One region of the Actinomadura vinacea genome, then DNA from elsewhere that is predicted to be linked to it. Evidence: riboswitches for the same ligand, from Rfam matches in the RefSeq annotation. Region 1 holds a riboswitch; each other region holds the start of a gene.

Evidence for each region. A riboswitch is a leader RNA that binds a small molecule or an ion and turns the genes downstream of it on or off. The one in region 1 is predicted to bind cobalamin.
Region 2: it holds a riboswitch for cobalamin, as region 1 does, so the genes downstream of both, ABD340_RS31055 (VWA domain-containing protein) here and metE (5-methyltetrahydropteroyltriglutamate--homocysteine S-methyltransferase) in region 1, are expected to answer to the same signal.
Region 3: it holds a riboswitch for cobalamin, as region 1 does, so the genes downstream of both, ABD340_RS24170 (ribonucleoside-diphosphate reductase subunit alpha) here and metE (5-methyltetrahydropteroyltriglutamate--homocysteine S-methyltransferase) in region 1, are expected to answer to the same signal.
Region 4: it holds a riboswitch for cobalamin, as region 1 does, so the genes downstream of both, cobN (cobaltochelatase subunit CobN) here and metE (5-methyltetrahydropteroyltriglutamate--homocysteine S-methyltransferase) in region 1, are expected to answer to the same signal.

Annotation. Positions count from the first base shown of each region.
Region 1 is NZ_BAAARW010000006.1:310,341-318,153, forward strand. It holds gene ABD340_RS09995 (aldehyde dehydrogenase family protein) at 1-175, shown strand, start outside; gene ABD340_RS10000 (cytochrome P450) at 185-1,426, shown strand; gene ABD340_RS10005 (ferredoxin) at 1,423-1,623, shown strand; gene ABD340_RS10010 (cupin domain-containing protein) at 1,772-2,050, opposite strand; gene ABD340_RS10015 (hypothetical protein) at 2,113-2,295, shown strand; gene ABD340_RS10020 (PepSY-associated TM helix domain-containing protein) at 2,457-3,911, opposite strand; gene ABD340_RS10025 (hypothetical protein) at 4,127-4,759, opposite strand; gene ABD340_RS10030 (MFS transporter) at 4,878-5,456, opposite strand; cobalamin riboswitch at 5,691-5,913, shown strand; gene metE (5-methyltetrahydropteroyltriglutamate--homocysteine S-methyltransferase) at 6,033-7,813, shown strand, end outside.
Region 2 is NZ_BAAARW010000023.1:70,030-77,842, reverse strand. It holds gene cobI (precorrin-2 C(20)-methyltransferase) at 1-865, opposite strand, end outside; gene ABD340_RS31065 (cobyrinic acid a,c-diamide synthase CobB) at 862-2,253, opposite strand; gene cobO (cob(I)yrinic acid a,c-diamide adenosyltransferase) at 2,250-2,852, opposite strand; gene ABD340_RS31055 (VWA domain-containing protein) at 2,860-5,133, opposite strand; cobalamin riboswitch at 5,250-5,374, opposite strand; gene ABD340_RS31050 (ATP-binding protein) at 5,665-6,336, opposite strand; gene ABD340_RS31045 (helix-turn-helix domain-containing protein) at 6,495-7,337, shown strand; gene ABD340_RS31040 (DUF397 domain-containing protein) at 7,334-7,534, shown strand; gene ABD340_RS31035 (LLM class F420-dependent oxidoreductase) at 7,696-7,813, shown strand, end outside.
Region 3 is NZ_BAAARW010000019.1:92,678-100,490, forward strand. It holds gene ABD340_RS24150 (nitroreductase/quinone reductase family protein) at 1-239, shown strand, start outside; gene ABD340_RS24155 (PH domain-containing protein) at 443-814, shown strand; gene ABD340_RS24160 (hypothetical protein) at 1,201-1,620, shown strand; gene ABD340_RS24165 (ribonucleotide-diphosphate reductase subunit beta) at 1,734-2,729, opposite strand; gene ABD340_RS24170 (ribonucleoside-diphosphate reductase subunit alpha) at 2,729-4,942, opposite strand; cobalamin riboswitch at 5,050-5,305, opposite strand; gene ABD340_RS24175 (MFS transporter) at 5,412-6,023, shown strand; gene ABD340_RS24180 (copper resistance CopC family protein) at 6,187-6,756, shown strand; gene ABD340_RS24185 (group II truncated hemoglobin) at 6,874-7,641, shown strand; gene ABD340_RS24190 (MFS transporter) at 7,649-7,813, opposite strand, start outside.
Region 4 is NZ_BAAARW010000023.1:36,243-44,055, reverse strand. It holds gene cobN (cobaltochelatase subunit CobN) at 164-3,832, opposite strand; cobalamin riboswitch at 3,892-4,016, opposite strand; gene ABD340_RS30885 (general stress protein) at 4,215-4,694, shown strand; gene ABD340_RS30880 (hypothetical protein) at 4,731-5,762, shown strand; gene ABD340_RS30875 (hypothetical protein) at 5,917-6,417, shown strand; gene ABD340_RS30870 (hypothetical protein) at 6,414-7,813, shown strand, end outside.

The sequences.
Region 1 (7,813 bases):
CCGGGCGAGCAGGGCCCTGCGCGCCGGCACGGTCTGGGTGAACACCTATCAGATGGTCTATCCGACCGTCCCGTACGGCGGAGTCAAGCAATCGGGGCACGGCCGCACGCTCGGCGCCGCCTCCCTGGACGACCTGACCCAGATCAAGAGCGTCTGGATGCGCGTGGGCGAATGAGAGGGTGAAATGAGCGAATCAGCGGATGCCGCCGAGACGAATGGACGCGATCTCGGCGGCTGCCCCGTCGTCCATCTCGACGTCTCCCCGCCGCTTGAGGCGGGGAGCTACTGGCGGCAGGCCGACGAGCTCCGGGAGATCGGCCCCGCGCTGTTCAACACCATGGGGCCGGGCTACTGGATGTTCACCGGCCACGAGCAGGTCCGCGACATCTACCAGCAGCCCGAGATCTTCTCCAGCGAGTCGATCACGCCGTGGGAGCCCGAGCCGGCGTACCGGTTCGTCCCCACCCAGCTCGACCCGCCCGAGCACGGCAAGTACCGCCGGCTGCTGAGCCGCTGGTTCTCTCCCGGCGCGGTCAACGCGGCCGAGCCGATGATGCGCGACATCTGCCGCCGTCTGGTCGCCGAGATCGCCCCCAGAGGGGGCTGCGACTTCGTCTCCGAGTTCGCGATCCGCTACCCGACCGAGGTCTTCCTGGCCGTGCTCGGCGTCCCCGCCTCCGACGCCGACCATTTCGTTCCCTGGGTCGAGGACTTCTTCCGCGGGTTCGGCGGCGACCCCGACCAGCAGCAGGCGATGCTCGACGGCCTGAACGGGATCCGCGAGTACTGGGCCGCCGCCGTGGCCGAGCGCCGCGGCGAGACCCGACCCAGGGACGGCGACCTCGCCTCCCACCTGCTCCACTCCACGGTGGACGACCACCCGCTGACCGACACCGAGGTCCTGGACATACTGCAGGTGCTGGTGCTCGCCGGGCTCGACACGACCCGGGGGCAACTGGGCTACCTGTTCCGGCACCTGGCCGCCGACCCCGGCGACCGCCGCGGGCTGATCGACGAGCCCGCCCTGATCCCCTCCACCGTCGAGGAGTCGCTGCGCCTGTTCACCATCATCTTCGGGGACGGGCGCAAGGTCACCCGCGACACCGAGTTCCACGGCTGCCCGCTGAAGCAGGGCGACATGGTGTACGGGCTGGTCTCCAGTGCCAACCGCGACCCGCGGGTCTACGACCGGGCCGGCGAGTTCGTCCTCGACCGCAAGGGCAACAACCACTTCGGCTTCGCCGCCGGTCCCCACCGTTGCCTGGGCGCGCATCTCGCCCGCCGGGAGATGAAGGTCGCGGTGGAGGAGTGGCTGCGCGCCATCCCCGACTTCCGCGTCGCCACCGCCGAGCCTCTGCGGGAGAGAGGCGGAGGCTCCATGATGACCCTTCTGCGGCTCCCGCTCGCCTGGGAGACCGCATCTTGAAGATCACCGTTGCCAACGACCGTTGCATGGGCCACGGCCGCTGCTACTCGCTCGCCCCCGATCTGCTCGATTTCGACGACGAGGGTTACGTCACCATCCGCGGCCGGCTGATCGACGTCCCGGGAGCCCAGGCCGACGCGGCCCGCGACGCGGCGGCAAGCTGCCCGGAACAGGCCGTCGACCTCATCGAGGACTGATCGGCCCGATCACCGGCGGCCGGCCTGGGCGGGCGGGGGCAGTTCGTCCAGCCCGTCCAGAGCGGCAGGATGTGCCCGCGCCTGGCCAGGGCGGGCACGACGTCGACGCCTGGTTCGGGCGAACGTAGAGCGTGTCGGCCAGGTGCTCTCAGGTTGATAGCGGTAGCGGCGGGTTGGCCGAGTCGAGGTGTTCGACAGTGGTGAAGACGAGGACGTCGTCGCCGACGTTCTCGATGTCGTGAAGGAGAAACTCACCTTCGCCGAAGGTGAAATGTCGGGTCTCGCCGACGTCGTAGGACACCTCGCGGGTGGTGCCGTCAGCGGTGTGCTGGCGGCTGCGGCCTGCGTTGACGGCGGTCCAGAAGTAGTCGAGGACGTGCCGGTGCGCGTGCCACCGCTCCCCGGGTTCGAGGCGGATCTCCCACACACGGACGCGGTCGCTCTCGCTGAGTAGCCGCGAGCCGACGTGCGGGTGCCGACGAGGACACCGTGCGGGAGGTGATCGACGACTTCGACCAGCGAAGGCTGTCGGCCTGGCCCCGACTGGGCAAGTTCGCCGACCACCTCACCCACCACACGTCCGTAAGGCTGAACCGCTCCGGGCCGATGGACCTCGGCAACCCGTACGGAATCTCAATGCTCGTCCCGGCCCGGCTGGTCATCGAGCGGTGATGAGCTGTTCGTGCTGGCACTTCACCGCAGGGACGGCCTTCGCGGTCGTCTACTCCGCGCTGCTCTGACGACGCTCCCCGATGTTCGGGCATGTGCGTCGGCCGCTGGAGCCGCCACGAGGACGCTCCAGCGGCCGAACGCGCTATCGCTGCTGGGGCGAACTAGCTGCCGGGAGCACTGGTAGCGGGCTGAGTTTCGTCGGGTTCGGGTTGTGGGGGAGTGGCCGCGGGTTCGGCGGCTCGGGACGTGCGGGAGCGGAGGCCGAGTAGGACGTCCAGGAGGAGGAAGACGACCAGGGAGATGCCCATCAGCGGCAGGAAGACGCCTATTCCGGCTGCGGCGATCGCTAGCGGAACCAGGACGGCCCAGTGCACCCGCCGCCAGGTGCCGCGCTGGTACGGGCGCGCGAAGCCGCGCGTGGGGCGGCGCCGCCACCACATGCGGTAGCCCAGCACGATCAGCGTGATGATTCCGAAGGCGATGCAGGCCAGCACGATCTGGTTGAGCAGGCCGAACAGCAGGCCCATGTGCCCGTCGATGCCCCAGCGGGTGAGCTTGGCGGCCACCGGGTAGTCGGTGAAGCGCAGCTCACCGCTCACCTGGCCGGTGGAGGAGTTGACGGCGACCTGATCCAGGCGCTGGGGCCACTGCTTGTCGATCTCCTCGGCCACGTAGTCGCCGCCTGGCTCGTCCGGCCACGTGATCTGCAGCGGTCCCGACAGGCCCTTGCCTGCGGCGGCCTGCACGACCGTGTCGATTCCGACGTCGGAGGTCGCGTGGCCGCCGCGGGCGCCGGCCCCGGTGTGGTCGCCGTGGTCGGAGGAGGCCAGGGCGGGAGTCGACCAGCCGAGCGAGGTTCGCAGGTCCTCGACGTTGGCGCCCGCGTATTTGGACCAGGTCAGGCCGGTGGCCGACAGGAACAGCAGCCCCGCGGCCGCCCACAGCCCGATCGCGCCGTGCCAGGACATGAGGCGTCGCCGTCCGCGCGTGCCACGCTCGGGTGCCACCAGGCCGCGGAGCTTACGGCCCGGGCGGCGGCGTCGGCCCAGCCACAGCAGCAGGCCGCCGAGCGCCACCACCCACAGCCAGCTGGCCGCCAGTTCGCTGTAGAGACGTCCGGTCTCGCCCAGGTGCAGATGGCGGTGCAGGTTGGAGATCCACGCCCTGACGGGCAGCGCCCCTGAGCTGCCGTAGCTTTCCAGGGTTCCGCGTACTTGGGCGGTGTGGGGATCGACGAACACCGCCAGCTGGGTGCTCTCGGCCAGGCCGGGGACGTCCAGCAAGACCCTGGTGGTACGGCCGGAGCCTTCGGAGGGACGTACGGCGGTGACTTCTCCTTGGGGTTGTGCGGCGCGTGCCGCGGCGACCTGCTGTGCCAGCGGCGTCTGGGCGTCACGGGCGGGAACGGTCAGTTCGTGCTGGTAGACGACCTTCTCGATCTGGTACGACGCGGCGTACAACAGGCCGGTGGTGGCGGCGATCAGCAGGAAGGGCGCGATGAGGATTCCGGCGTAGAAGTGCAGGCGCAGGATCAGCGGACGCAGCGCCGTCCAAGTCGCGCGTCTGGTGGGCGGGGCAGGTTCGGCGGCGTGCTCGTCATTGGCGAGTGCGGTCATGAAGGCGTTCTCCGTTCGCGCGGCGCGCGTCTCGGGATGTATGCGCAACTTCGGGTGGGGGACCGGCAGGCCTGTTCGCGGTGATGGCGAAGGCGGCCGGGCATGGGGCGGGCACGGCCTGTGTCCGGCCGTGGGCACCCCTGGAAGAATCGGATGCAGAACAAGGACCAGCCCCGTCGGCGCGGTCGCCGAGTCGGGGGCGAAGCCTCAGCGGGTCATCCGATAGCGGCCGGCCAGATGGGCGGGCCTCTTCCCTCCACCACATGGCGCATGGCCGCGAGTCGCAGACCATGCCGCTCCCGGCTCACCGGAAGCGATACCCCGAACTCACCGGCAGGCGCAGGTCGTTCCAGCCGCAGTGGCCGTAGCACCCAACCGGCTAGGCGACGCACCAGTGCGCATAGCTTCGCCTCGCCGCATTCCAGCCACCATGCGGTGACCAGTACGGCCACCACGTGCATCAGCAGCATGCCCAACCCAGGCGACGTCGCATGCTGGGCGTGTTCCGCCGCGGCGGCGGCGTCGGGCTGTCCCGAGCCGTCCGGCAGAAGCGTGTGCAGCAGGACCTGGGCGGCCGCCACCGCCGGCAGGATCGTGCTCATCGTCCGCTCCCGCCCCGTCAGGGCCAGCGCGGGAACGAACACGACCGCCAGGCCCAGCAGGAGGGCCGGGCCGTCCACCCGGCCGCCGCCGAACACGTGTCCGGCGGCGGCCAGCAGGGCGCACGCGGCGGAGAAGCTCGTCGCGCGCACCAGGCGGACCACCGACCACAAATCCATGCCGTCGCGGGCCTCCCAGACGGAGCGGGCGCCGTCCCAGGACGGCGGAGAACCGGCGGGCATGTCCATGCGCGGACGATGCCGCCACCACCGGATACGCAGGAGCCGAAGGCCAGGTTCAGCCTGCGGGCACCGTGATGAGAGGTCCCGGCGGGTCGCTTCGCCCCAGGAACGCCGAATCAGGAAATCAGGAGAGAACCACCGAGCGCATGGCCGTTCCCGGGACCTCCCATGTCCTGGGGGGCCCGCGCCGTACCACGGCGTACCGCAGGACGGCCAGGGCGGGCACGCGCTCATTGGCGCGGGCCGGCGCGATCGGCAGGTGACCGGCGGGATTCCGTCTCGCCGAGAGAAGGAACAGCAACGGGCGCAGGGCCCACCCGAGAAGCAGCCGAACAAGAGCGCACAGGCGCGCCTCGCCCCACTCCAACCATGCGGACGTCACCAGAACGCTCACGGCGTGCATCAACAGCATCCCCAGACCGGGGACCCCACCGTGGTGCATCTCACCCGTGCCCGTGATGGCGTCCGCCGAAGAGCCCGGCCCGCCCGCTTCCGTCAGCAGGACGTGCAGGACGATCTGAGAGAGAGCGGTGGCGGGCAGGATCGAGGCCAAGGTGCGTTCCCGGCCGGTCAGCGCCAGCGCGGGAACGAGGACGAGGAGGAAACCGGCCAGCGTGGCCGTCCGGGCGAGCGAGCCGCCTCCGGCGACGTGCCCGAGCGTGGCGAGCCCGGCGCACGTGCCGGCGAAGCTCGCCGCGCGCACCCATCGGACCACCGACCACGGACCCATATCGCTCGGATACTCCCACAGCGCGGACAGACGGGACAGACCCGGTCCGTGGCCGCGTCCGGCTCAGCGCAGTCAGGCGAGCGGCCGGCGGCCGACGCCGATCGACCTGCCTGCTGGTCGAGGTCAGCCGCCGGCACTTCTCGGCGGTCAGCACGGGGGCGGGATCAACGAGCGTATGCGCCCGCTCGTTCCTTGGTCCCGGGCCGCTACACTCGGCTGCGTGGATGGTTCGCTCGGTCCTGTAGGGGATCGAGCGTCGTAAGAGGGAACCCGGTGAGATTCCGGGACTGCCCCGCAGCGGTGAGCGGGAACGACCGCCGTCATCACGCACTGGGCCGGTGGCCTGGGAAGCGACGGCCAGTAGGAGGCTCCTACGTCGGTAGGAGCGGTGCCCGTGAGTCCGAAGACCTGCCTCCGCCCGCGCGCCGGCCGGCGCGCGGTGGTCTGCGGCCTCGCGGGAGGGCCTGCGGCTCGCACGGGCGGTGGTCCCCGCCGTGCGCCGTGTCCCTTTCGCCGTATGCCGCCTGTGGCTCAGCGAGGGAAGCCGCCATGAACACCACGATCCTCGGATACCCGCGCATCGGGGCGCGCCGAGAGTTGAAGTTCGCCACCGAGGACTACTGGGCCGGGCGCATCGACGCGGCCGCCCTGGAGGAGGCCGGCGCCGACCTGCGCGGCACCGTCTGGACGCAGCTGCGCGACGCCGGTCTCGACACGATCCCGTCGAACACCTTCTCCTACTACGACCAGGTGCTCGACACCAGCGTGCTGGTCGATGCCGTGCCCGACCGGTACCGGCACCTGGACGGTCTCGACCGCTACTTCGCCATGGCGCGCGGCGTCCAGGACGTCCCGGCGCTGGAGATGACCAAGTGGTTCGACACCAACTATCACTACATCGTTCCCGAACTCGGGCCCGGCACCAGGTTCCGGCTGGCGGACGGAGCCGGCGCCAAACCGGTCTCGGAGTACCGGGAGGCCAAGGCCCTGGGCATCGAGACGCGGCCGGTGCTGGTCGGGCCGCTGACCTACCTGCTGCTGGCCAAGCCCGCGGCGGACGCACCCCCCGGGTTCGGTCCACTCGACCTGCTCGACGGGCTGGTCGAGGTGTACGCCGAGCTGCTGGAACGCCTTTCAGGGGCCGGAGCCGAATGGGTGCAGCTGGACGAGCCCGCCCTGGTCGCCGACCGGACCGAGGAAGAGGTCGCCGCGCTGGCCCGCGCGTACGCGCGGCTCGGTGAGCTGTCCAGCAGGCCGCGCCTGCTGGTGGCGACCTACTTCGGCGCGATCGGCGCGGATGCGCTGCGCGTCCTTGCCGGGTCCCGTGTGGAGGCCGTCGCACTCGACTTCGTCGCGGGACCGGGGAACCTGGACGTGCTCGCCACCGTTGGCGGGCTGCCGCGCAAGACCGTCGTTGCGGGCGTGGTGGACGGACGCAACGTCTGGCGCGCCGACGAGCAACGGGCCAAGGCCACCTGCGCCGCGCTGCTCGGCCTGGTCGACCAGGTCACCGTGAGCACCTCCTGCTCACTGCTGCACGTCCCGATCGACCTGGACGCCGAGACCTCGCTCGAGCCCGCGGTGCGGGGGCGGCTCGCGTTCGCCCGGCAGAAGGCCGAGGAGGTCGTCGCGCTGGGCAGGGCGCTGCGTGAGGACGCCCCGGCACCTGCGGCCCAAGTCCCGGCGCCGGCCGCCGGGATCGACCACCGCGTCCGTGCCCGCCTGGACATGCTCGGCGACGCGCGCCGCGGTGACCGGGCCGCCCGGTTCGCCGCCCAGCGCGCCACGCTGAAGCTGCCCGATCTGGCCACCACCACCATCGGCTCCTTCCCCCAGACCCCGGAGATCCGCAAGGCCCGCGCCGACCGCAGGGCCGGACGCGTCTCCGAGGACGCCTACGTCCAGGCGATGAAGGACGAGATCGCCCGGGTGGTCGCGTTTCAGGAGGAACTGGGCCTGGACGTGCTCGTGCACGGCGAGCCCGAACGCAACGACATGGTCCAGTACTTCGCCGAGCAGCTGGACGGCTACGCCGCGACCGAGCACGGATGGGTGCAGTCGTACGGGTCCCGGTACGTGCGGCCGCCGATCCTGCACAGCGACGTCGCCCGGCCCCGGCCGATGACCGTCGAGTGGACCAGCCACGCCCAAGGGCTGACGAACAAGCCGGTCAAGGGCATGCTCACCGGGCCGGTCACGATGCTGGCCTGGTCATTCGTCCGCGACGACCAGCCGCCGGCCGAGACCGCACGGCAGGTCGCCCTCGCCCTGCGCGACGAGATCGGCGACCTGGAGTCGGCCGGCATCCGCATCATCCAGGTCGACGAGCC
Region 2 (7,813 bases), on a different contig from region 1:
GTTCGGCCGCGGCGTCCCAGGCGGCGGCGCGGCGCTCGGTGACGCCGCCGCGGTCGTTGAGGGCGAACACGACCCGTTCGGCCTTGCCCGTGTACGCGCGGACGACCGACTCGGCGCGGCCCGCCTCGTCCAGCGCCATGACCGGGACCAGCACCACGTCGGACTCCCGCAGCACCCGCACGCCCTTGGCCGTCACCAGCTCGGGGTCGCCCGGCCCCACCCCGACGCCGATGAGCGTCCCCGGCCCCGGCGCGCTCCGCCCCGTGCCCTCCAGAACCGTGCCCTCCAGAACCGTGCCCTCCAGAACCGCGCCTTCCAGGTCGGCGGCGATCAGGCCGAAGACGTGCTGGTCGACCGGGCCGCCGGGACCGGTCTCGACGGCGCGGAGCACGCCCTCGTGCCGGAATCCCGCCTTCTCCGCGACCCGGACCGAGGCCCGGTTGGCGACGTCGATGCGCAACTCGACCCGGTTGAGGCCGCCGCCGCCGGCGTCCAGCGCCCAGCCGGCCAGCGCGCGGAGCGCGTCGGTGGCCAGCCCGCGCCCGCGCGCCGCCGGACGGATCCCGTAGCCGGCCTCGGCGGAGCGGGCCGGCCAGTCGACCCGGAAGAGCCCGACCGTGCCGCTCAGCGCGCCGGTCTCGCGGTCCGCCACGACCAGGTGCAGGCCCCAGCCCGAACGCGGGATGTCGTGCACCCCCTCGGCCAGCCACCAGGCCAGGCCGTCGCCGCCCGGCGGGACGTTGGGCGGCAGGAAGTCCTCGCCCGCGGCCATCGCCTCGGTCAGCACATCGGCGTCGTCCGGTCCGTAGGGCCGCAGCCGCACGCGCCCGCCCTCCAGGACGGGCACCGCGTCGAAGGTCGTCACGCGTCCCCTCCTCCTTCGCCGCGGCCCGTCCCGCTCCGGGAGGCCGCCCGCACCAGCCGCTCGGCGAACAGCGGTTCCCCCGCCCAGTGCAGATGCAGATACGACGCGACGCAATCCCCCTGGACGAAACCGTCGGGGCCCGCGGTCGTCCACTGCCACGCGGCCGTCTTCCCGTGGCGGGGGTCGGTGACGGTGCGGTGGAACTCGTGGCCCCGCACGCGTTCCCCGGTACGGGCCACCACCGAGTCGGAGACCGCGACGGCCGACCGGTAGCCGAGCGTCAGCCGCGGCGCCATGGTCGCGGTCACCTCGTCCAGGACGCCGCACATGGGCCTTCCGTCCAGCTCGCGGCCGAGATAGAGGAGCCCGGCGCATTCGGCGTACACCGGGCCGCCGCCCGCCGAGAAGGCGGCGAGGGCGCGGCGCAGCGGCTCGTTCTCCGACAGTTCGGACGCGTACATCTCGGGGAAGCCGCCGCCGATCACGACGCCGCGGGTGCCGCCGGGCAGCCGCTCGTCGCGCAGCGGGTCGAACCGCACGACCTCGGCGCCCGCCGCCTCCAGCAACTCCTCGTTCTCCGCGTACCCGAAGGTGAACGCCGGACCGCCCGCCACCGCGATCCGGGGACGGGCGCTCGCCGGAGCGCCGGCGGACACCTGCCCGCCCGGTTCCCACGGCTCGGCCCGCAGCGCCGGAGCGCTCCGGGCGAGGGCCAGCACGGCGTCCAGATCGCAAGACGAGGCGACCAGGTCGCCGAGCCGCCGGACCGTCTCGACCGCCTCCGCGCTCCGCTCCGCCGCCGGGACGAGTCCCAGATGGCGGGACGGCGTCGCCACGTCCTCGCGGCGGCGCAGCGCGCCCAGCACCGGGACGCCCAGCTCCTCGACGGCGTCGCGGCACATCCGCTCGTGCCCGTCCGAGCCGATCCGGTTGAGGATCACCCCGCCCAGCCGCACGCCTTCGTCATAGGTCCGGAAGCCGTGCACGGTCGCCGCCACCGAACGGCCCGCCGCCGCCGCGTCCACCACCAGCACCACCGGCGCGTCCAGCAGCCCGGCGACATGGGCGGTCGAGGCGAACCCGCCCTGCTCGGCGGCGCCGTCGTACAGGCCCATCACGCCCTCGACCACCGACACCTCGGCGCCCGCCGCGCCGTGCAGGAACAGCGGGACGACCAGCTCCTCCGACGTCAGCCACGGGTCGAGGTTGCGGCCCGGACGCCCGGTGGCCAGCGCGTGGTACCCCGGGTCGATGTAGTCGGGGCCGACCTTGTGCGGCGACACGGCCGTCCCGCGCGCGGCCAGCGCCGCCATCAGCCCGGTGGCCACGGTCGTCTTGCCGCAGCCCGACGCGGGCGCGGCCACCACGATCCGGGGAGCGCGAATCACCACTCGATGCCCTTCTGGCCCTTCTGGCCGCGGTCCATCGGGTGCTTGACCTTGCCCATCTCGGTGACCAGGTCGGCGACCTCCAGCAGCCGCGGGTCGGCGTCCCGGCCCGTGATCACCACGTGCTGGGAGCCCGGCCGGTCCCGCAGCGCGGCGATGACGTCCTCGACGTCGATCCAGCCCCACTTCATCGGGTAGGTGAACTCGTCCAGCACGTAGAAGCGGTACGTCTCGGCCGCCAGATCGCGCTTGATCTGCGCCCAGCCCTCCCTGGCGTCGGCCTCGTGGTCGGCCTCGGTGCCCGGACGCTGGATCCACGACCAGCCCTCGCCCATCTTGTGCCAGGTCACCGGGCCGCCCTCGCCGCCGTCGCCGAGGACGCGCAGCGCCCGCTCCTCGCCGATCCGCCACTTGGCCGACTTCACGAACTGGAACACCCCGATCGGCCAGCCCTGGTTCCAGGCGCGCAGCGCCAGCCCGAACGCCGCGGTCGACTTGCCCTTCCCCGGGCCGGTGTGCACGATCACCAGCGGCCGGTTGCGCCGTTCCCTGGTGGTCAGCCCGTCCTCGGGCACGTACTCCGGTTTGCCCTGCGGCATCGCTCGCTCACGCCACCTTCCCGGCCGTGTTCCTTCTGGACGCGCGGACGACCCCGGCCAGGTCGTCGGAGCCGAGCTCCTCCAGCCGCACCGTCTCGGCGCCCAGCCGCTCGCCGAGCCCGGCCGCCAGGCCGAGCCGTACCGGGCCGGACTCGCAGTCGACCACCACCGACGCCACCCCGGACGCGGCCAGCAGCCCGGCGGCGGCGGACGGGTCGGGGCCGTGCGTGGCACGGCCGTCGGTCACCAGCACCAGCAGCGCGCGGCGGGACGGGTCGCGGACCTGCTCGACCCGCAGCGTCTCGGCGGCCCGCAGCAGCCCGGCCGCCAGCGGCGTCCGGCCCCCGGTGGGGAGCCGCTCCAGCCGCCGCGCCCCGGCCTCGACCGACGACGTCGGCGGCAGCGCCAGCTCGGCTCCGGTGCCCCGGAAGGTGATGAGCCCGATCTTGTCGCGGCGCTGGTAGGCGTCCAGGAGCAGGCTGAGCACGGCGCCCTTGACCGCCCGCATCCGCCGCCGCGCGGCCATCGAGCCGCTGGCGTCGACCACGAACAGCACCAGATTGCCCTCGCGGCCGTCGCGGACGGCCTCCCGCAGGTCGTCCGCGGCGATCACGATCCCGGGACCGGTACGGCCGCGGGCGTGCTGGTGCGGCGCGGCGGCGTGCAGCGTGGCGCTCAGGTGCAGGCCGCGGGCGCCCGGCCGGGCCCCGGAGACCCGCCCGAACGGGGTGCGCGCCTTGGAGCGGCGGCCGGGCGCGCCGACGCCGGTGCCGGGCACGGTGAACAGCCGCGGCCGGAACGTGGCACCGGCCTGGGCGGGCTCGCCCTCGCCGGCGTCCGGGTCCTCGGCGGGGACGCGCTCGTCGGCCGGGCGCTCGCCGTCGTTCACGGACTGGCCGTTCAGCAGCGCGTCCAGGGCGCTCAGCACGTCGCTTCCGCCGTCCAGGCCGCCGGGACCGCCGCGCGGCCCGTCGCCGGGACCGTCGTCGTCGGGCCCCTCGTCGGGACCGTCGTCCTCCGGCCCGTCGTCGGCCCGCGACGGCTCCGGCTCCGGGGCGGCCTCGGGTTCCGGCTCGGGCTCCGGCGGCGCGGTCTCCGGAGGCCCGGCGGGATCGGCGTGCTCCTCCAGGATCCGGTCGAGCTTCTCCTCGTCCAGGCCGGGCGCGTCGAACGGGTCGCGGCGGCGCCGGTGCGGCAGCGCCAGCCGGGCCGCGGTGCGCACGTCCTCGGCGGTGACCACGGTGCGCCGGTGCCAGGCGGCCAGCGCCATCGCGGCGCGGGCCGTGACCAGGTCGGCGCGCAGCCCGTCCACCTCGAACGCGGCGCAGACCGCGGTGATCTGGCGGAGCGCGGCGTCGGTGAGCTCCACCCGGGGCAGCCGCGACTGCGCCGAGGCGATCCGCGCGGCCAGCTCCGCCTCGGCCAGCCGCCAGCGGGCGGCGAACCGGACCGGGTCGTGCTCGTAGTCCAGGCGCCGCCGCACCACCTCGGCGCGCTCCTCGGGGGCGCGGCTCGCGGCGACCTCCACGGTCAGCCCGAACCGGTCGAGCAGCTGCGGGCGCAGCTCGCCCTCCTCCGGGTTCATGGTGCCGACCAGCAGGAAGCGCGCGGCGTGCCGGACCGACACGCCCTCCCGCTCGACGTACGACTCGCCCATGGCGGCGGCGTCCAGCAGCAGGTCGACCAGGTGGTCGTGCAGCAGGTTGACCTCGTCGACGTACAGGACGCCGCGGTGCGCGGCCGCGAGCAGGCCGGGCTCATAGGCCTTCACGCCCTCGGTCAGCGCGCGCTCGATGTCCAGGGAGCCGGTGAGCCGGTCCTCCGACGCGCCTACCGGCAGCTCGACCAGCTGGGCGGGCCGGTGGGGCATCCCGGCCGGCTCGCCGGCGGGCCGGGCAGGGTCGGCGGGGGCCGGTTCGGCCCGGACGGTGATCGCGGGCTCGCCGTCCTCGCCGCCCTCGCCGAGCTCGTCGAGCCCGTCGTCCTCGTCCGCCTCGGCGTCGAAGGCGGCGTGCGGGCCGTCCGGGCAGCCGGGGTCGGGGTCGCGGGGGTCGCAGGAGAAGCGGCAGCCCGCCACCACCGGCACCGATGGCAGCAGGTCGGCCAGCGCCCGCACGATCGTCGACTTGGCGGTGCCCTTCTCGCCCCGGACCAGGACGCCGCCCACGCCCGGCGAGACCGCGTTGACGAGCAGGGCCAGCTTGAGATCGTCCATGCCGACGACGGCGGAAAAGGGGTAGCGCGCCCGGTGGGTCCGCCGGTCGGCGCCCGCGCGGCTCATCGGCCCATCAGATAGGGCATGCCTCATCGTCCTTCCCTCGGGTGTCCACGCCCGTGGCTGTCCTTCCAAGGGACGCCCCCCAAGGCTTGGCGGTGCCCGCGTCCCTTCGACGGCCGGAGTCTCCTGGCTCCCGGATCGCCACTCCTCCTCAGCCTTCCAGCGTCGCCGCCGTGGCTGTACGTGAGGGGAGCTCCCCATGGTCACAGTTGCGGGACAGCCCCGGATTCGCACCGGGTTCCTCCGCTTCCGTCGCCTGCACAGGATGACATACAGGCATAAACGACCCAAGCCGCGGAGGGGTGAGAGTGCTCCGGCGCCCTTCCCGGACCCCACGTCAAGAACGTGTTCTACAAAGGCCTGTCTCGACGTGGCCCCAGGTACCGCGCGAGCGCGCTACCTGGCCGGTGCGGCGACGCCGGAGGCGAGCTGCACCGGCCAGATCGCGAAGCGATGTCGCGCTCGCACCAAGCACGGTCAGGGTGCGAGCCGCCAGGCGAGCGTCCTGGGCCGGGATTGCATGAACACAGCGCGTCAGCCGAGCGGCGGCACCGCAGTGGCCGGGAGGGGCACGATCTTCCCGTTCGGCGGGTGGAGCAGTTCGGCCGGGAGGTGGACGACCGCGGGGATCGCGAACCAGACGGCCTTGCCGCGCACCCGCGGCACGCACCGCGACAGCGTGCGGAGTATGCCCCAGCGGCCGTCCGACAGCTCCCGGACGATGCTCAGCCCGCGGCCGTGGTCGCCGGAGGTCCACGAGTAGGCGGGCAGGCGGCCGGCGGCCTGGCGGTCGAAGACCGCGCACCGCACCTGGCCGGGGACGGCGCCGGTGCGCTCGCCGGGCGCACCGGCGTAGAGCCACAGCTCGTGCGGGCCGTGGCCGGGCGCGTGCTGGAAGGCGTTGGTGGCCAGCTCGCTGGCCATCAGCCGCGCGTCGGCGATGGCGGCACGGGGCGCGCCCGCCGCGGCCAGCGCCTCCCCCAGCACGGCACGGGCATAGCCCGCGCACTCCGGGCCCTCAGGGAGCACCCAGACGCACCCGAGCGGCGGCCCGCAGTACACCGGGACGACCGGTGCCGCCGCCTCCCCTGGGGCTCCCTCCCGGGCGCGCGCGCCGGTGGAACGGGGCGTCGGGGGCCCACCTTCGGGATCGTCGGCACCGGCGATGCCCCGGACGGCGCCGACCGTCTCTGGCGAGGTCTTCACAGGACCCTCCTGCCACCGTTACGTTCCGCTCACATGCGGTCACATTTCCTCAGCTTTGCGTGAGAATCTCAGTCACGCAACATCCTTCGGCAGATTGCCGTTACCGGCATGGTCATTTGTGTTGTACGGAACGGACCGAATCGGGAGACTCTCGGCTCATGACCTATCGGCCCACGGTGCGCGGTCGCCGGCTGGCGCGGGAGCTTCGCAGGCTGCGAGAGGAGCAGGGGCTCACCCTGCAGGAGGTGGCGGACCGGCTGGACTGGTCGCGGGCCACCGTCTCGCGGCTGGAGACGGGGCAGACCCGGCCCAAGCCCAACGACATCGCGGACATACTCAACCTGTACGGCGTGCCCAGCCCCGGGCGGGACGCCCTCATCAACCTGGCGCGGGAGGCGGGCCAGCGCGGCTGGTGGACCGCCTACGCGGACGTGTTCACCGGCAGTTACGTGGCCCTGGAGGACGAGGCGTCCCAGATCCGCACCTGGGACCCGCAGCTGATCCATGGGCTGCTCCAGACGGAGGATTACGCCCGTGCCGTGATCACCGCGGGCCGGCTGCTGCCCACCCCCGAGGACATCGAGCGCCGGATCGACGCCCGCAAGGCCCGGCAGGCGCTGCTGGACCGCGAGCAGGCGCCGCGGGTGCACCTGATCTTCGACGAGAGCGTGCTGCGCCGTCCGATCGGCGGGCACGAGGTCATGGCGGCGCAGCTGGCCGCGCTGGCGGAGGCGGCGGACCGGCCCGAGATCACCCTCCAGGTGCTGCCGTTCGACATAAGGGAGCATGCCGGACTTGACGGACGTTTCACGATCCTTTCGTTTCCCGACCCCGCCGACCCCGATATCGCCTACGTAGAGGGGACGATGGGCGACGTTTATCTTGAAAGCGCCGAGGCAATAGCATCACATGGGGATCGTTTCGCCCGGATCGCGGCGGCGGCCCTCGCCCCCGAGGAATCCGCGCACCTCATCGCCGAGGCAGCAAGGAGCAGCCCGTGAACCACCCGTCCGACGATCTCACCCGAGCCCGATGGCGCAAGTCCTCCCACAGCGGGAGCGGCGATCAGTGCGTCGAGGTCGCCGCCCTGAACGGCGACCGCCGGGCGGTGCGCGATTCGCAGGATCCGCACGGCCCGGCCCTGAAGTTCTCGCGGGCCGAGTGGGACCGGTTCCTCACCGCCGTCCGGAACGTCTGACCGGCGATCCGGACCGCGTCACGCGGTGTCTCCCCGAGGGGTCGCGGCGATCACGCGCGGCCCCTCGGGCCGTCCACGGGCGGCCCGGCCCGGCCCCGCCCCTGCACACGAAGTAGAACGTGTTCTAGTATCGCGGTGCGTCGATGAGCGGAGGGCGACCGATGACCGCGGAACTCAAGCTCGGCATCCACGTCGGGTACTGGCAGCGCGACCCCGAGGACCACACCGAGACGGTGCTGGCCGCCGAACGGCTCGGCTACGACTCGGTGTTCACCGCCG
Region 3 (7,813 bases), on a different contig from region 1:
CGGCGGCCGGGGCGCCGGGGAATCCCGCCTGGTACCACAACCTCGCCGCCCACCCCGACAAGATCAAGATCGAAGTCGAGGGCCGCGAGGTGGCGGTGGTCGCCGAGCAGCTCCACGGGGCGGAACGCGCGCAGGCCTGGGAGCAGATCATCGCGGCCGCGCCCCGTTTCGCCCAGTACCAGCAGAAGACCGACCGGGAACTGCCGATCATTCGTCTGGTGCCCCGATCCGGCGGCTGAAACCGAGTCGGCGGAGGAGATGCCGGGCCGGCGCGACGGCCGCCAGCGCACACACCCGTCCAGTCGAACCGGGTGTAGGCGTGGGTGCCCAGCCAAGAGCCCCCGGCGAAGCGGACGTGGCCCGCGAAACCCGTTATCGCGGAACGGTGCGGACGCCGCGCGCGTCGTACGAAAATGCGCGGCACGACTCACGGGAGGCTCATATGGGGCGCGGCGGGGTTCCGCACGACAGGTCGGGGCAGCTCAAGCAGATCGAGAGCGGACTGCTCCCCGGCGAGCAGATCATCGCGGTGTACGACGCCGTGGGCGCCGGGACGGGGTTCATCGGGCTCACCGACCGGCGCGTGATCATCCAGGACAAGTCCTTTGTCGGCAAGAAGATCGCGATCACCAGCATCCCGTACTCGCGGATCAGCTCGGTGAGCGTGGTCAGCAACAAGTCGTTCGCGGGCTCGTTCTTCTCCTCCGGCGCGATCGCGATCCACGTCGGCACCCAGCTCTACGAGGTGGAGTTCCGCGGCGAGGACAAGACCCACCACGTGCACAACGTGATCATGCACCACATCTCCCTCTGACCCCGGTACCTGCCCGTCCTCGGAGGCGCTGCAGTCGGCCGGGGCGAAGAGGAGGGAGGCCAGGCCGCGATTATCACCTCCACCTACTGATGGAAGGACAAGCTCGAACACGACAAAGAATTCGTCATCATGATGCAGACGATCGACGAGCGTCTCGATGCTCTGGTGGACAGCATCAGGCCAATTACTTATACGACACCCCCAGAATGAGCCGCCCCGACCACGTCGAGCGACTTGGTCGACACCGAGGGCAGTCGCAAATCCGGGTCTGGCCGGTTATCCATTCGCGTTGTCTTACTGATCGCATATCGCTATAGTGCGGAGACTTCAAAGATCACCTCGCCCCATACCGGGCAATCCCCCTTCCTCCAGAGATTGGACTTTGCGTGAAAATCAAGGCGTTGCTGGCCCGCGTCCTTCCCGTGGCCGCTGTGGCCATGGCCTCGGTAACCCTGGGCTCCGGTACCGCATCGGCCGCCACTTGGGAGTACGGCCCGTGGAACGACGAGACCAAGGGGGCGAGGGCGTACTTCACGAAGAAGGGCGACCACCTCAAGATCTGCGACACCAAGTCCGATGGACGTTGGGCTATTGCGTGGGTGGAAGTAGGGGAAGGCAGTAACGCTCGCTACCGGTTCGACCTCCCGGACACCAAGAACAACGGGAAGTGCAGCTATTCCAAAGCTTCGATGGGGGGCGTGTACAACCTCCCCGAAAAGAAGTGGATCCAGGTGACCGTATGTCGGTCGGTCGGTAACGGGTGCGATAACGGTGCCCGGACCTACGAGATCTACAACAATCGCTGAGCCTGGATCCACCAGCTCGGGCGGACGTGACCAGTCACGCCGGAGCCGGGGCCCTGGACGCACAGGGCCTCCCTTGGAAGCGGTGGCCGCCGGGTGCGGCCGCCGCTTCGTGGTTAGAAGGGTTCGTCTAGGGTTACGGTGCCTTCGGTGCCTATCTGGTAGGCGGATACTCGGCGTTCGAAGAAGTTGGACAGTTCTTGGACGTCCTGGAGTTCCATGAACGTGAACGGGTTGGACGAGCCGTAGCGGACGGGTAGGCCCAGGCGGGTCAGGCGTTGGTCGGCCACGTATTCCAGGTAGCCGCGCATGTCGTCGGCGCTCATGCCTGGTAGGCCGTCGCCGCACAGGTCATGGGCGAACTCCAATTCGGCCTCCACGGCTTCTTCGAGCATGCGGGTCACCTGTTTTGTCATTTCGGTGTCGAACAGGCCGGGTTCCTCGGAGCGGACGGTGTCGACGACTGAGAAGGCGAAGTCCATGTGCATGCTCTCGTCCCGGAAGACCCAGTTGGTTCCTGAGGCCAGGCCGTTGAGGAGGCCGCGGGAGCGTAGCCAGTAGACGTAGGCGAAGGCCCCGTAGAAGAAGAGGCCCTCGATGCACGCGGCGAAGCAGATGAGGTTGAGAAGGAACGAGCGCCGGTCGGTGGGCGTGTGCAACTCGTCCTGGGAGCTGATGGAGTCGATCCAGCGGAAGCAGAACTCGGCCTTGGCCTTGATGGACGGAATGTGCTCGACTGCCGCGAACGCGCGTGCGCGCTCGTCGGCGTCGGGGAGGTAGGTGTCCAGCAGGGTCAGGTAGAACTGGACGTGCACGGCCTCTTCGAACAGCTGCCTGGATAGGTAGAGCCTGGCCTCGGGGGCGTTGATGTGCTTGTAGAGGTTCAGGACGAGGTTGTTGGCCACGATCGAGTCGCCGGTGGCGAAGAACGCGACCAGCCGGTTGACCAGGTGCAGTTCTTCTGGGGTGAGCCGGTTCAGGTCTTGGAGGTCTGAGGCGAGGTCGACCTCTTCTACTGTCCAGGTGTTGCGTATGGCGGCGCGGTAGCGCTCGTAGAAGTCGGGGTAGCGCATGGGGCGCAGGGTCAGGTCCATGCCCGGGTCCAACAGCATTACTGGCACGCCTCGCAGGTCTCGGGGTTCTCCAGGGAGCACATGAGCGTTGTCTGGGCGATGCGGGTTGCCGGACGGGAGCGCAGGTAGTAGGTCGTCTTGAGTCCGCTGCGCCATGCGTAGGCGTACATCGAGGAGAGCTTGCCGATGGTGGGCGTCTCCATGAAGAGGTTCAAGGACTGGCTCTGGTCGATGTAGGGCGTGCGTGCGGCGGCCAGGTCGATGAGTGCCTTCTGGGGGAGTTCCCACGCGGTGCGGTAGAGGTGGCGGAGCTCGGCTGGGAGGTCCAGGCCTTGGACCGAGCCGTTGGAGCGCTTGATCGCGTCTCTGGTGGCGGGCGTCCACAGCCCGAGGCGCTTCAGGTCGTCCACGAGGTAGCCGTTGATCTGCAGGAACTCGCCCGACAGCGTCTCGCGCTTGAAGAGGTTGGACACCTGCGGCTCGATGCACTCGAAGCAGCCCGCGATGGACGCGATCGTAGCGGTCGGCGCGATGGCGATCAGCAGCGAGTTGCGCAGCCCGACCTCGGCGACGCGGGCGCGCAGGGCGTCCCATTCGGCGGCGCGGGCGGGCGCGGCGTCCGGGAAGTGGTCCGGGTGCAGCATGCCGCGCGCGGTGCGGGTGTGCTCGAACGCGGGGAGCGGCCCCAGTTCGGCGGCCAGGTCGGCGGACGTCCTGTAGGCCGCCAGCGCGATCTCCTCGGCGATCAGCGTGGACAGTTCGCGCGCCTCCGCCGAGTCGAACGGCAGCCGCAGCTTGAAGAACACGTCGGCCAGGCCCATCACGCCCAGCCCGACCGGCCGCCACCGCCGGTTGGCGTCCGCGGCCTCCTCGGTCGGGTAGAAGCCGCGGTCGATCGTGCGGTCCAGGAAGCGGACGGCGGTGCGCACGGTGGCCCGCAGCCGCTCCCAGTCGATTCCGTCCGGAGTGGTGTGGGCGGCGAGGTTGATCGAGCCCAGGTTGCACACCGCGGTCTCGCGGTCGCCGGTCACTTCCAGGATCTCGGTGCACAGGTTCGACAGGTGGACGACGCGGCCCGGCTCGGCGGTCTGGTTGCAGGCACGGTTCGCGGCGTCCTTGAACGTCATCCAGCCGTTGCCGGTCTCGGCGAGCGTCCGCATCATCCGGCCGTAGAGGCGGCGCGCCGGAACCTGCCGGACGTACCGGCGCTCCGTCTCCGCGCGGCGGTAGGCGGTGTCGAAGTCGTCGCCCCACAGGTCGGTGAGCTCGGGCACCTCCTTGGGGTCGAACAGCGACCAGGTGCCGTCGGCCTCGACCCGCCGCATGAACTCGTCGGGGATCCAGTTGGCGAGGTTGAGGTTGTGGGTGCGGCGCGCGTCCTCGCCGGTGTTGTCGCGCAGTTCCAGGAACTCCTCGACGTCGGCGTGCCAGGGTTCCAGGTAGACGCAGGCGGCGCCCTTGCGCCTGCCGCCCTGGTTGACGGCGGCGACGGACGAGTCGAGGGTGCGCAGCCAGGGGACGATCCCGTTGGAGTGCCCGTTGGTGCCGCGGATCAGCGACCCGCGCGCCCGGATCCGGGTCCAGGAGATCCCGATCCCGCCGGCGTACTTGCTGAGCCGCGCGACCTGCCCGTACCGCTCGTAGATCGATTCCAGCTCGTCGCGGGGCGAGTCGAGCAGGAAGCACGACGACAGCTGCGGGCGGCGGGCGGCGGAGTTGAAGAGCGTGGGCGAGCTGGGCAGGTACGACAGCGTGCTGAGCAGCCCGTACAGTTCGGCGGCCTCGCCGATGTCCGCGGCCAGCCCGCAGGCGACGCGCAGGAAGAAGTGCTGCGGGCGCTCCAGGGCGCGGCGGGTGCTCGGATGCCGCAGCAGGTAGCGGTCGTAGAGGGTGCGGAGCCCGAAGTACTCGAAGCGGTCGTCGGCGTCATCGTCGATCAGCGCGTCCAGCTCGGTGGCGTGGGCGGCGACGAACGCGGCGGGCGCGTCGGCGAGGAGCCCCTGCGCGTGCGAGGCGGCGACCGACTCGGAGAAGGCCCGCACCCCTTCGGCCGCGGTCTCGTCGGCGATCTTCAGGCTCAGCAGGCGGGCCGCGACCTTGGCGTACGCGGGCTCCGCGGCGACGAGGGCGGCGGCCTCGGCGATCGCCTGGTCGCGGTCTTCCCGTCGCACCCGTGCCGGGTCGGCTTCGGGCAGGCCCGCGCAGGCCTGCTCGACCTCGGCGGCCAGCCGGTCGATGACTTGCTGTGTCACGTGTTCTGCTCTCTCCGTCGCGAGCTGCTCGCCTCGCCGGGAGCGGGCACGCGAACGGGGGCGCGGCGGCATGCCGCGCACCGTCCACCGGCCCTCCCGCGAGGCCTGGACGAACATCGGTGCCGGCAGGTCTTCGGACTCGCGGGCACCGCGCCGTCCGGACGTCCGGACGGCGCGACCTAGTGGCCGTCGCTTCCCGGCGCTCACGCGCCAGTGCCTATGACGGCGGTCGTTCCCGCTCACCGCTGCGGGGCAGTCCCGGAATTGGCGGCGCCGATGGCGGCAGCGCACGTCGCACCGGGTTCCCTCTTACGACGCCCGAGCCGTTGGCGGCACGGGCGAACCAGCACGGGCAAGACCCTACATCTGGGTGGACCGGTTCGCGACACCACAACATGTTGGGCGTGTCGCGTCCTATCCGGGGGGAGGTATAGAGATCACCGGACCGGAGTGGGACGATGAACGGGCCATGTCCCCGCATCCGCTCTTCCGGACCTCGCGGGCGGCCGCCTTCGCCGCCGTCTGCGTGTCGCTGGCGACCCTCGGGCACACCCTGACCTCCACCGTCACGGTCCCGGTCTGGGCGATCGCCGCGGGCTTCGGCGGGGTGCTGGCGGTGGCGCTGGTGCTGGCGGGCCACGAGCGTTCGCTGGCGACGATCCTGGGCGGGCTGCTGGGCGGCCAGTTCGCGCTGCACAGCCTGTACGCGGCGGCCACCGCGCCGCCGCTCCCCGCGCTCCCGGCCGACCCGGCCTCGGGGCACCACCAGATCGCGTCCGTCCCCGGGTACGAGTCGAGCCTGGCGATGACGCTCGCGCACGTGGCCGCCGCCGTCGTCTCGGCCTGGTGGCTGCGGCGCGGCGAGCGGGCGGCCTGGACGCTGGCCCGGCGGGTCGCCGCCCTGGCCGACCGGTCGCTGCGCGTCCTGCTGGTGCTGCTGCGGGTCGAACCGGCCGTCCCTCCGGCGCGTACATCTCCGGTGACGGCGGTGATCGCGACCGGCACCGCCGGCCGCGTCCTGCGGTACCAGGTCGTACGGCGGGGCCCGCCCCGGCGTTCGAGGGCGCTCGCGCACGCCTGACCTGTCCCGATCAGGGGCCGGACGGGCTCGCGGACGGGCGCCGAGCGCCACCGGACGCCGAACACGCGGCGCTTCCGGTTTTCCCGTACGCCTCGAACGTCCAATGGAGATCTCTCATGTCCGTGCTCGCCTCATCCGGAGTCACTCGTGCGAGGAGGCCGTCATGACCATCCGTTCCATCCTGGCCAGGACCGGGCTGGCGGGCGCGCTCGCGGCGGCGACGCTGACGCTGGGCGCGGTGCCCGCGGCGGCGCACACCGCGCTGAAGTCGACCGACCCGAAGGCGAAGGCGGAGGTCGCCCCGCCCCGCGAGATCACGCTCACCTACACCGAGAAGGTCCGGCTGCCCCGGATCGTGCTGACCGGCCCGGGTGACGCCCGGATCGAGAGCGCGCCCGCGACGGTGTCCGGCGACAAGGTCACCCAGCCGGTGAACGGGACGCTCGCGAACGGCACCTACACCGTCGGCTGGCGGGTCGTGTCCGCCGACGGGCACCCGATCTCGGGCACGTTCAAGTTCACGGTGAAGGGCTCGACCGCTTCCGGCCAAGGACAGGCTCCGGCGGCGAACGCGTCCGGCGCGCCCGCTTCGACGCCTTCGGCGAGCAACGCGGCGGGGCAGGAGGAGGCGGAGTCCTCGTCGTCCGGATGGGTGTGGATCGGCGCTGCGGGGCTGGTCGTGGTGCTGCTGATCGGCGGCGTGGCCTGGGCGCGCCGTCCCGCCAAGGACTGAACTCGAGGCGGTGGCCCCTCCGCGGTCGCCCGTCCGGATGACCGCGGAGGGGCCACCGCCCTGGCATGATTACTCCATTACAGCATTACGCTTCTCTCGATACGAGGGTGTGAGACCGTGATCGTCGAGTACATCCGCTACCGCGTCGACCAGGCCGACGCCAGCGAGTTCGAGGCCGCCTACGGGCGCGCCGCCGTCCCGCTGGCGGCCGCCCCCGAATGCGTGGACTACGAGCTGTCCCGGTGCGTCGACGAGCCCGGGTGGTACGTCCTGCGGATCACCTGGACCTCCGCGGACGACCACCTGCAGGGCTTCCGGAACGGCGAGCACTTCGGGGCGTTCTTCGCCGAGATCCGCCCGTTCGTCCAGCGGATTGAGGAGATGCGCCACTACGAGCGCACCGCCGTGCACGGCACCGGCTCCTCCGTACCCACCCTGTACGAGTGGGCGGGCGGCGCCGAGGCGCTGGAACGGCTCACCGAGGCGTTCTACACGCAGGTGCTCCAGGACGACCTCATCGGCCCCCTCTTCGCGGGCATGGACCCGGGCCACCCCAAGTACGTCGCGATGTGGCTGGCCGAGGTCTTCGGCGGACCGTCCCGCTACAGCGACGAGCGCGGCGGCTACCAGCACATGCTCACCCAGCATCTCGGCAAGGGCATCACCGAGCCGCAGCGCCGACGCTGGGTGAGCCTGCTGATGGACGCCGCCGACCAGGTCGGCCTGCCCGACGACCCCGAGTTCCGCGCCGCGTTCTTCGGCTACATCGAGTGGGGCACGCGGCTCGCCTTCGCCAATTCGCAGCCCGGCGCCGAGCCGCCCACGCAGGCTCCCGTCCCGCGTTGGGGCTGGGGCGTCGCGCCGCCGTACATCCCGCACAGCTGAGCCGAGTTCAAGGGCGCACCTTGGCGGCCTCCTCCGTTCGCGTCCGCCATAGGACGAGGAGGCCGACGGCCCCGGCGCATGCGGCGATGGCCATGCCCCAGCGCATGCCCGGCGGCCTGTACCCCGACAGCGCCCACGCGGCCGTGGCCAGCGCGGGGCCGAACGCGAAGCC
Region 4 (7,813 bases), on a different contig from region 1:
TGGCGGGTCGCGCTGTTCTACGTCCTGGATGCTGTTCATGCCGGACCAGCGCTCCCAGCTCCTCGCCTCGGCCGCCAGCCTCGCCCTGGCCGCCGCGCTCTACCCGCTGCGCCGCCGCTTCGGGAAGCACCCGCCGGTGACCACCGTGCGGGTGATCGACCGCTCACTCTGACCCCGCCTCCAGGTCTCCTTCGAGCGCCAGGTAGGTCTCCTTCAGGCGGTTCAGAACGTCCGGATCCGGCTCGGCCCAGAGACGGCGCTCGGCGGCCTCCAGAAGGCGTTCGGTGATGCCGCGCAGGGCCCACGGGTTGGACTGCTCCATGAACTCCCGGGTCTCGTCGTCGAAGACGTACTCCTCGGCGAGGGTCTGGTACATCCAGTCGTCCACGACGCCGGCGGTGGCGTCGTAGCCGAACAGGTAGTCGACCGTCGCGGCCAGCTCGAACGCGCCCTTGTAGCCGTGCCGCCGCATCGCCGCTATCCAGCGCGGGTTCACCACCCGCGCGCGGAAGACGCGGTGCGTCTCCTCGGCGAGGGAACGGGTCTTCACCTGCTCGGGAAGCGCCGAGTCGCCCACGTAGGCGGCGGGGCTCTTGCCCGTGAGGGAGCGGACCATGGCCACCATGCCGCCGTGGTACTGGAAGTAGTCGTCGGAGTCGACGATGTCGTGCTCGCGGGTGTCCTGGTTCTTGGCGGCGACCGCGATGCGGCGGAACGAGGACTCCATGTCGGCGCGGGCCTCGCGGCCGTCCAGGCCCCGGCCGTAGGCGTAGCCGCCCCACACCGCGTACACCTCGGCCAGGTCGGCGTCGTCGCGCCAGTTGCGCGCGTCGATCAGCGGCAGCAGCCCGGCCCCGTACGCGCCCGGCTTCGAGCCGAAGATCCGGGACGTGGCGCGCCGCCAGTCGCCGTGCCGGGCGTGGTCCTCGGCCGCGTGCCGGCGCAGATAGTTCGCGTCGGCCGGTTCGTCCAGGTCGGCGACAGCACTGATCGCGTCGTCCAGGAGCGCGATGACGTGCGGGAACGCGTCCCGGAAGAAGCCGGAGATGCGGACGGTGACATCGATCCGCGGCCGGCCCAGCTCCGCCGCCGGGACGATCTCGAACCCGGTGACCCGGCGGGAGGCGTCGTCCCAGACCGGGCGGCAGCCGATCAGCGCCAGCACCTCGGCGATGTCGTCGCCCTGGGTCCGCATCGCCGCGGTCCCCCAGACGGTGAGGCCCACGCTGGACGGGTACTCGCCGGTGTCCGCCAGATGCCGTGCGATCAGCGAGTCGGCGAGGGCGACGCCGACCTCCCACGAGTTGCGCGACGGGATCGCCTTCGGGTCGACCGAATAGAAGTTGCGGCCGGTCGGCAGCACGTTGACCAGGCCCCGGGTGGGCGACCCGGACGGCCCGGCGGGCACGTGCCCGCCGTCCAGCGCGTGCAGCACGGCGCCGATCTCCCCCGAGGTCGCCTCCAGCCGCGGCACCACCTCCGCCGCACCGAACGCCAGCAGCCGCACCACGTCCGGGACCTCGCGGCCGAACACCGCCTCGCAGACGCTCTCGGCGGTGGCGACGTCCCAGCCCGCGCGCTCCATGCCCTCGACGAGCCCGCGGGCGACCCGCTCCAGCAGGTCGATCACGTCCGAGGCGGTGCGGGCCGGGCCGTCCGCCAGCGCCGTCAGCCCGGTCAGGTCCTCCTCGACGCGGTGGCCCGGGTCGGCGAGGAGCCGCTTCTCGTCCAGGCCGAACTCGGCCGCCAGCGCCGACCGCAGCCCCGGCATCGCACCCGCGACACCGCCCCACACCTGGGCGGCGCGCAGCACCGCCAGCACCAGGTTGACGCGCGCCTCGTCCACCGGCTGCCGCCCCAGGACGTGCAGGCCGTCGCGGATCTGCACGTCCTTGATCTCGCACAGGTACCCGTCGACGTGCAGGATGAAGTCGTCGAACTCCGACTCGCCGGGCATCTCGTCCTGGTGCAGGTCGTGGTGCAGCTGGGCGGCCTGCACCAGCGTCCAGATCTGCGCCCGGACGGCCGGGAGCTTGGCCGGGTCCAGGTCGGCGACGGTGGCGTACTCGTCCAGCAACTGCTCCAGCTTGGCCAGGTCGCCGTACGACTCGGCGCGCGCCATCGGCGGCACCAGGTGGTCGACGACCGTGGCGTGGCCGCGCCGCTTCGCCTGCGTGCCCTCGCCCGGGTCGTTCACGATGAACGGGTAGACCAGCGGCAGGTCGCCGAGCACCGCGTCCGGGGCGCAGCCGTCCGACAGCCCGAGGCCCTTGCCGGGCAGCCATTCGAGCGTGCCGTGCTTGCCGAGGTGCACCACCGCGTCCGCGCCGAACTCCCGGTCGAGCCAGCGGTAGGCTGCCAGGTAGTGGTGCGACGGCGGCAGGTCGGGGTCGTGGTAGATCGCGACCGGGTTCTCGCCGAAGCCCCGCGGCGGCTGGATCATCAGGATCACGTTCCCGAAGCGCAGCGAGGCCAGCACGACATCGTCGCCGTCCACGTACAGCTCGCCGGGCGGCTCGCCCCAGTGCCCGCGGACGCCCTCGCGCAGCCCCTCCGGCAGCGCCTCGAACCAGCGCCGGTAGTCGTCCAGGCGGACCCGGGCCGACGCCCGCGCCAGCTGCTCCTCGGTGAGCCACTCCACATCGTGCCCCCCGGCGGCGATCAGCCGGTGGATCAGCGGATCGCCGTCGTCGGGGTCGCGCCACAGCTCGTCGTCGTCCCCCAGGTCGTAACCGGCCGCGCCCATCTCCCGCAGCAGCTGGACGGCCGACACAGGCGTGTCCAGCCCGACCGCGTTGCCGACCCGCGAATGCTTGGTCGGATAAGAGGACAGCACGACCGCGACCCGCTTGTCCCCGTTCGCCTTGTGCCTGAGCCGGGCGTGCCGCACCGCGATGCCCGCGACCCGGTCCGCGCGCTCCGGATCGGCGACGTAGACGGGCACGCCGCCGGGCCCCTCCTCCTTGAACGAGAACGGCACCGAGATCAGCCGGCCGTCGAACTCGGGGATCGCGACCTGCATCGCGGCGTCCATCGGCGTCAGCGCCCCGTCCGACTCCCGCCAAGCGGCCCGGCTCGACGTCAGGCACAGCCCCTGGACGACCGGAACGTCCAGATCCGCCAGCGCGCCCGCGTCCCAGGAGTCCTCGTCACCACCCGCCGACGCGTCCGCGGCCACCGCACCGCCGCCCGCCAGCACCGTCGCGACCAGCGCGTCGACCCGTCCCAGAATTTCCAGCAAACCCTCGTCGGCGCCGCGCAGCGAACCGCAGAAGACCGGCAGCGCGTTGCCGCCCTGCGCCTCGACGCGCTCGCACAGCACGTCCACGAACGCCGTGTTCCCCGACAGCTCGTGCGCCCGGTAGAACACGATCCCCACCGTCGGCCTGCCCGGCTCCACCCGATGATCGCCGTGCACTCCGTACGACGGCATCGAGACCGGCGGCGCGAAGCCCTCACCCGTCAGCAGCACCGTGTCGCTCAGGAAACGGGCCAGCTCCCGCAGGTTGGCGACACCGCCCTCGCGCAGGTAGTCCAACGCCTCCGCCGCCACGCCCGCCGGGACGGTCGACAGCGCCATCAGCTCCGCGTCCGGGTCGGCCTCCCCGCCCAGCAGCACCAGCGGCACCCCCGCCTCCCGCAGCCGGTCGACGCCCTCGGGCCAGGTCTTGCGCCCGCCCAGCAGCCGCACGACGACGACATCGGCGTCCCCGACCAGCCCGTCCAGCTCATCGAGCCCGATCCGGACCGGGTTCGCCGTCGCATACCCGGCGTCGGCCGCGCGCGCGGCGAGCAGTTCGGTGTCGGCGGTGGACAGCAGCAGGGCACGCATCGGCAAGCCTCCCCCGGGGTCTCCGCGCCCCGGCTCGGTGAAGAGGTCACGACGGCGCGGAGTCTCCTGACTCCCGGATCGACGTCGCGCCCTCGGCCTTCCAGCGTCACCGCCGTGGCCGCGAACGAGGGCGTACTCCCCGGTCACAGTTGCGGGACAGCTCCGGATTCACACCGGATTCCTCACCCGCCGTCGCCGCCATCGTAGCCCGCGCCCTCCGGGGTGCAGCGGGCTGCACCCCCGTTCCCGGGAGCGCACCCGTGGTCCGCCCACGCACCGCCCGGCCCAGCGGTACAAATCCGCCCCTGTCCCACGGAAGGGGTGCGTCCCGGGGAACCGTGGGTAGTCCAGCGGTAACGCCACCGAAGACGAGGATGGATCCATGTCCACGCATGCGGGTCCGCCCGCGACCGAGCGTCCGGTCGTCGGGTCCTACGACACCTACGCCGCCGCCCAGCGTGCGGTCGACTTCCTCTCCGACGACAAGTTCCCGGTCGAGCGGACGGCCATCATCGGCTCCGACCTGAAGATGGTCGAGACCGTCCTGGGCCGGCTCACCGTCGGCCGCGCCGCCATGGCCGGCGCCGGCAGCGGCGCCTGGTTCGGCCTGCTGGTCGGCCTCCTCCTCACCCTGTTCACCCGCAACCACAGCGAGGTGTTCCCGCTGCTGCTGGGCGGCGTCGTGTTCGGCGCGGCCTTCGGCGCGATCTTCGGCGCCATCGCCCAGGCCCTCACCGGCGGCCGCCGCGACTTCACCTCCCGCAGCCAGATCGTGGCGAGCCGGTACGACGTCGTCGCCGACGCCGAAGTCGCCGAGGACGCCAAGAACCGCCTGATCAAACTCTCCTGGCGAGAGGACTGATCATCCACCGGCGAGATGATGCGTATCATCCCCACGATGGAGATCAATGAGCGCGTCGTACCGCCGGACGACCAGCTGGCGGACCTGGCGCTGTGGCTGCGCGACTCGTCGACCGGGGACTGGAGCCACGACACTCTGCGCCGGCTGGTGAAAACGCGCGGCTGGGCCACCGGCGACGACGATCCCACGCTCGTGCGCACCGGCCTGCCCACGGGCGACGCACGCCTCCTCCCGGCCGGCCTAGCCGTCCCGGTGGGGCTCGCCGCCCCGTCCCCCCTCGCGCAGGCGGACTGCTTCCGTCACGTGGCCCAGGTGGTCAGGAACGCGCTAGGCCCCGCCTCCGTCGCGGGAAGCTACGGAGAACACCGTCCTTTCAATGCCCACGGACCCGCCTGGGGCAACCCCTACCTTCGCTGGCTCCGCCCCGCCCAAAGCGTCGAGCTGCGCGCCGGCGCTCACGGCCCGGAAGTCGTGCTCACCCAGACCGACCAATGGGCGGAGTGGCTGATTCGCCAGGGGCAGGGCCGACCTATGGACGTCACGGGATTTCTGGGCCGGCTCCAAACGAACGATTCCGCCCACAAACCCAACCCAGCGAATCTGCTGCTGCCCAGCCCGTGGCTGGCGCACGACTGGGACGTCTTCGAACGCGCCTTCGCCGCGTGGCTTTCGACCGTCTCAGCAGAGCAGCACGCGCTCGGCATGCGTCTCGTCCCCGCCATTCACGGAGCCACCGGCCTCCTCCTAGACATCTATCCCCACAAGGATCGGCTGCTGATCGCCGGCGCCGCCCGCTCCGTCGACCTCCCCGCCCTCGGCTGGACCCCAGGGCCCCTTCCTGACGACCCGTGGGACGACTACCCCGAATGGCGCCTCATCGGCGGCGGCATCGGCCGGGTGGACGGGAAGGCCCTCGCCAGGACGGCCGTCGACACCGCCCGCGCCGTCGGCCTTACCTCCCCGACGGAACTCAAGATCATGCACGGCGCCCAAACCGAAACCTCAGAAGGCGACGAGTACAGCCTCACCTTCTACGGCCTCGGCATCCACTCGCGAGGCACCAGATGAACCTTCCGTTCCTGACGCGGAGGGCTGATCAACCGTCAGAGTGACGCTGAAATGCGGGCAACGGTGAACGGCCGGCCCCACGCCCCTCGAGTGCCTATAGCAAGATGCTTCCCAAACGCGCTCAGGGTCGCCGAACACAGGGAGCACCGCCGCGATGACCGCGCCGCACTTTGATCCGCAGTTCGGCGACGAGGAGTTGGGCGCCGCCGAACAGCAGCTGCTGCACGCCGCCGCCTTAGGCTCGCTCGTCGACCTTCGCACCGGCGATGCCCAGCGCGACGAGCCCACCCGCGGAACGGCCTGGGGTGCAGAGCGGACCGTGCGGGCCAGTGTGCTGGCCGATCTGCTCACCGGACGCCGGACACCCGATCGCGGCCGGCCACGGGCGGTGAAATTGCGTGGTGCCCGCATCACCGGCGGGCTCGATCTGGAGGCGGCCGAGCTCGCCTGCCCGCTCCTCCTGGCCGACTGCCATATCGAGCAGCCGGTCAACCTGTGCGGCTGCAGCGCGTCCGCGATTCGCCTCCCCGGCTGCCGTCTGCCCGGGCTGGCCGCCGACCGGCTGTGCACCGTCGGCGATCTCAACCTCGACGGCCTCACCGCGGAGGGGCCGTCACCTTGGGGGGAGCCCGCATCGGCGGGAGTTTGTCGTTGAGGGCGGCCCACCTGGCCAATGCGGGCGGCCACGCGCTGCGCGCCGACGCGCTCACCGTCACCGAGAGCATGTGGTGCCGGGACGGCTTCATCGCCGAAGGCGAGGTGCGCCTGCCCAGCGCCCAGCTGGGGCGACTGTCGTTCGCCGGCGCCCGGTTGTCCAACCCGCAGGGGCACGCTCTGACCGCCGACGGCCTCACCATCAAACACGATCTGGACTGCCGAAACGGATTCACCGTCGACGGAGAGACCCACCTGCGCGGCGCCACGATCGGCGGCACCCTGGACCTGACTCGGGCACGGCTCGACGCACCCGGCGCCGTCGCACTGGGCGCCGCCAGGATCACGGTCGGCCACGACATGTTCTGCCGGTATCTCACCGCTGAAGGCAACGTACGTCTCCCCGGCGCTCGCATCGGCGGCCGGCTCGACCTGAACCACGCGCGCCTGACCAACGCCAGCGCCACCACGCTGAGCGCCGATCGGCTCACCGTCGATGACGGCGTAATGGCCGAGGGGCTCACCGCCCATGGGGAGGTGCGCCTTCCCAACGCCCACATCGGTGCCGTTCTGGTCCTGGCCGGCACTCACCTGATCAACCCCGGCGGGCAGGCGCTCAACGCCGACGGATTGGTCGTGGACGGGGATGTCCACCCCACCGACGGGTTCACCGCCGAGGGAGAGATCCGACTGGCCGGCGCCCGCATCGACGGGGACCTCGATCTGTCCGACTCCACGCTCACCGAACCGGGGCGACACGCTCTGAATCTCAAGGGGGTCAGAGCCGACGCCCTGATCCTGCTGCCTCGCCACCGGCCCGACGGCAGCGTGGACCTCACCAACACCCGCGTCGGGATCTTCGACGACGACCCGACGACCTGGCCCGCCTCAATCCAACTGCGCGGATTCACCTACGACAGCCTCGGCCCCCGCAGCGACAAGGCCGATGTCGCCGCTCGGCTTCGCTGGCTGGCCCGCGATCCTGGCGGCTACGCACCGCAACTCTACGATCAACTTGCCGCCGCCTACCGGCGTGCCGGAGACGAGCAGGCAGCGCGCCAGGTCGCGGTCGCCAAGCAGTGGCGGCGCCGTGCGACGCTCAACCCGGCGGGCAAGGTGGCGAACTGGCTGCTGTATCTGACCGTCGGCTACGGCTACCGCACCTGGCTGGCCGCCATCTGGCTGGCCGGCCTCCTCGCCCTCGGTACCTGGATCTTCACCGGGGCCCACACCCACGACCTGACCCGCGCCGACCCGCGTGGCCCGGGTTTCAACGCACTCGGCTACACCCTCGATGTCCTGTTGCCGATCGCGGACCTCGGCCAGCAGAAGGCCTGGCGAGCCCGCGACACCGCCATGTACTGGTCCTGGGCGTTCATCGTGGCCGGATGGGTGCT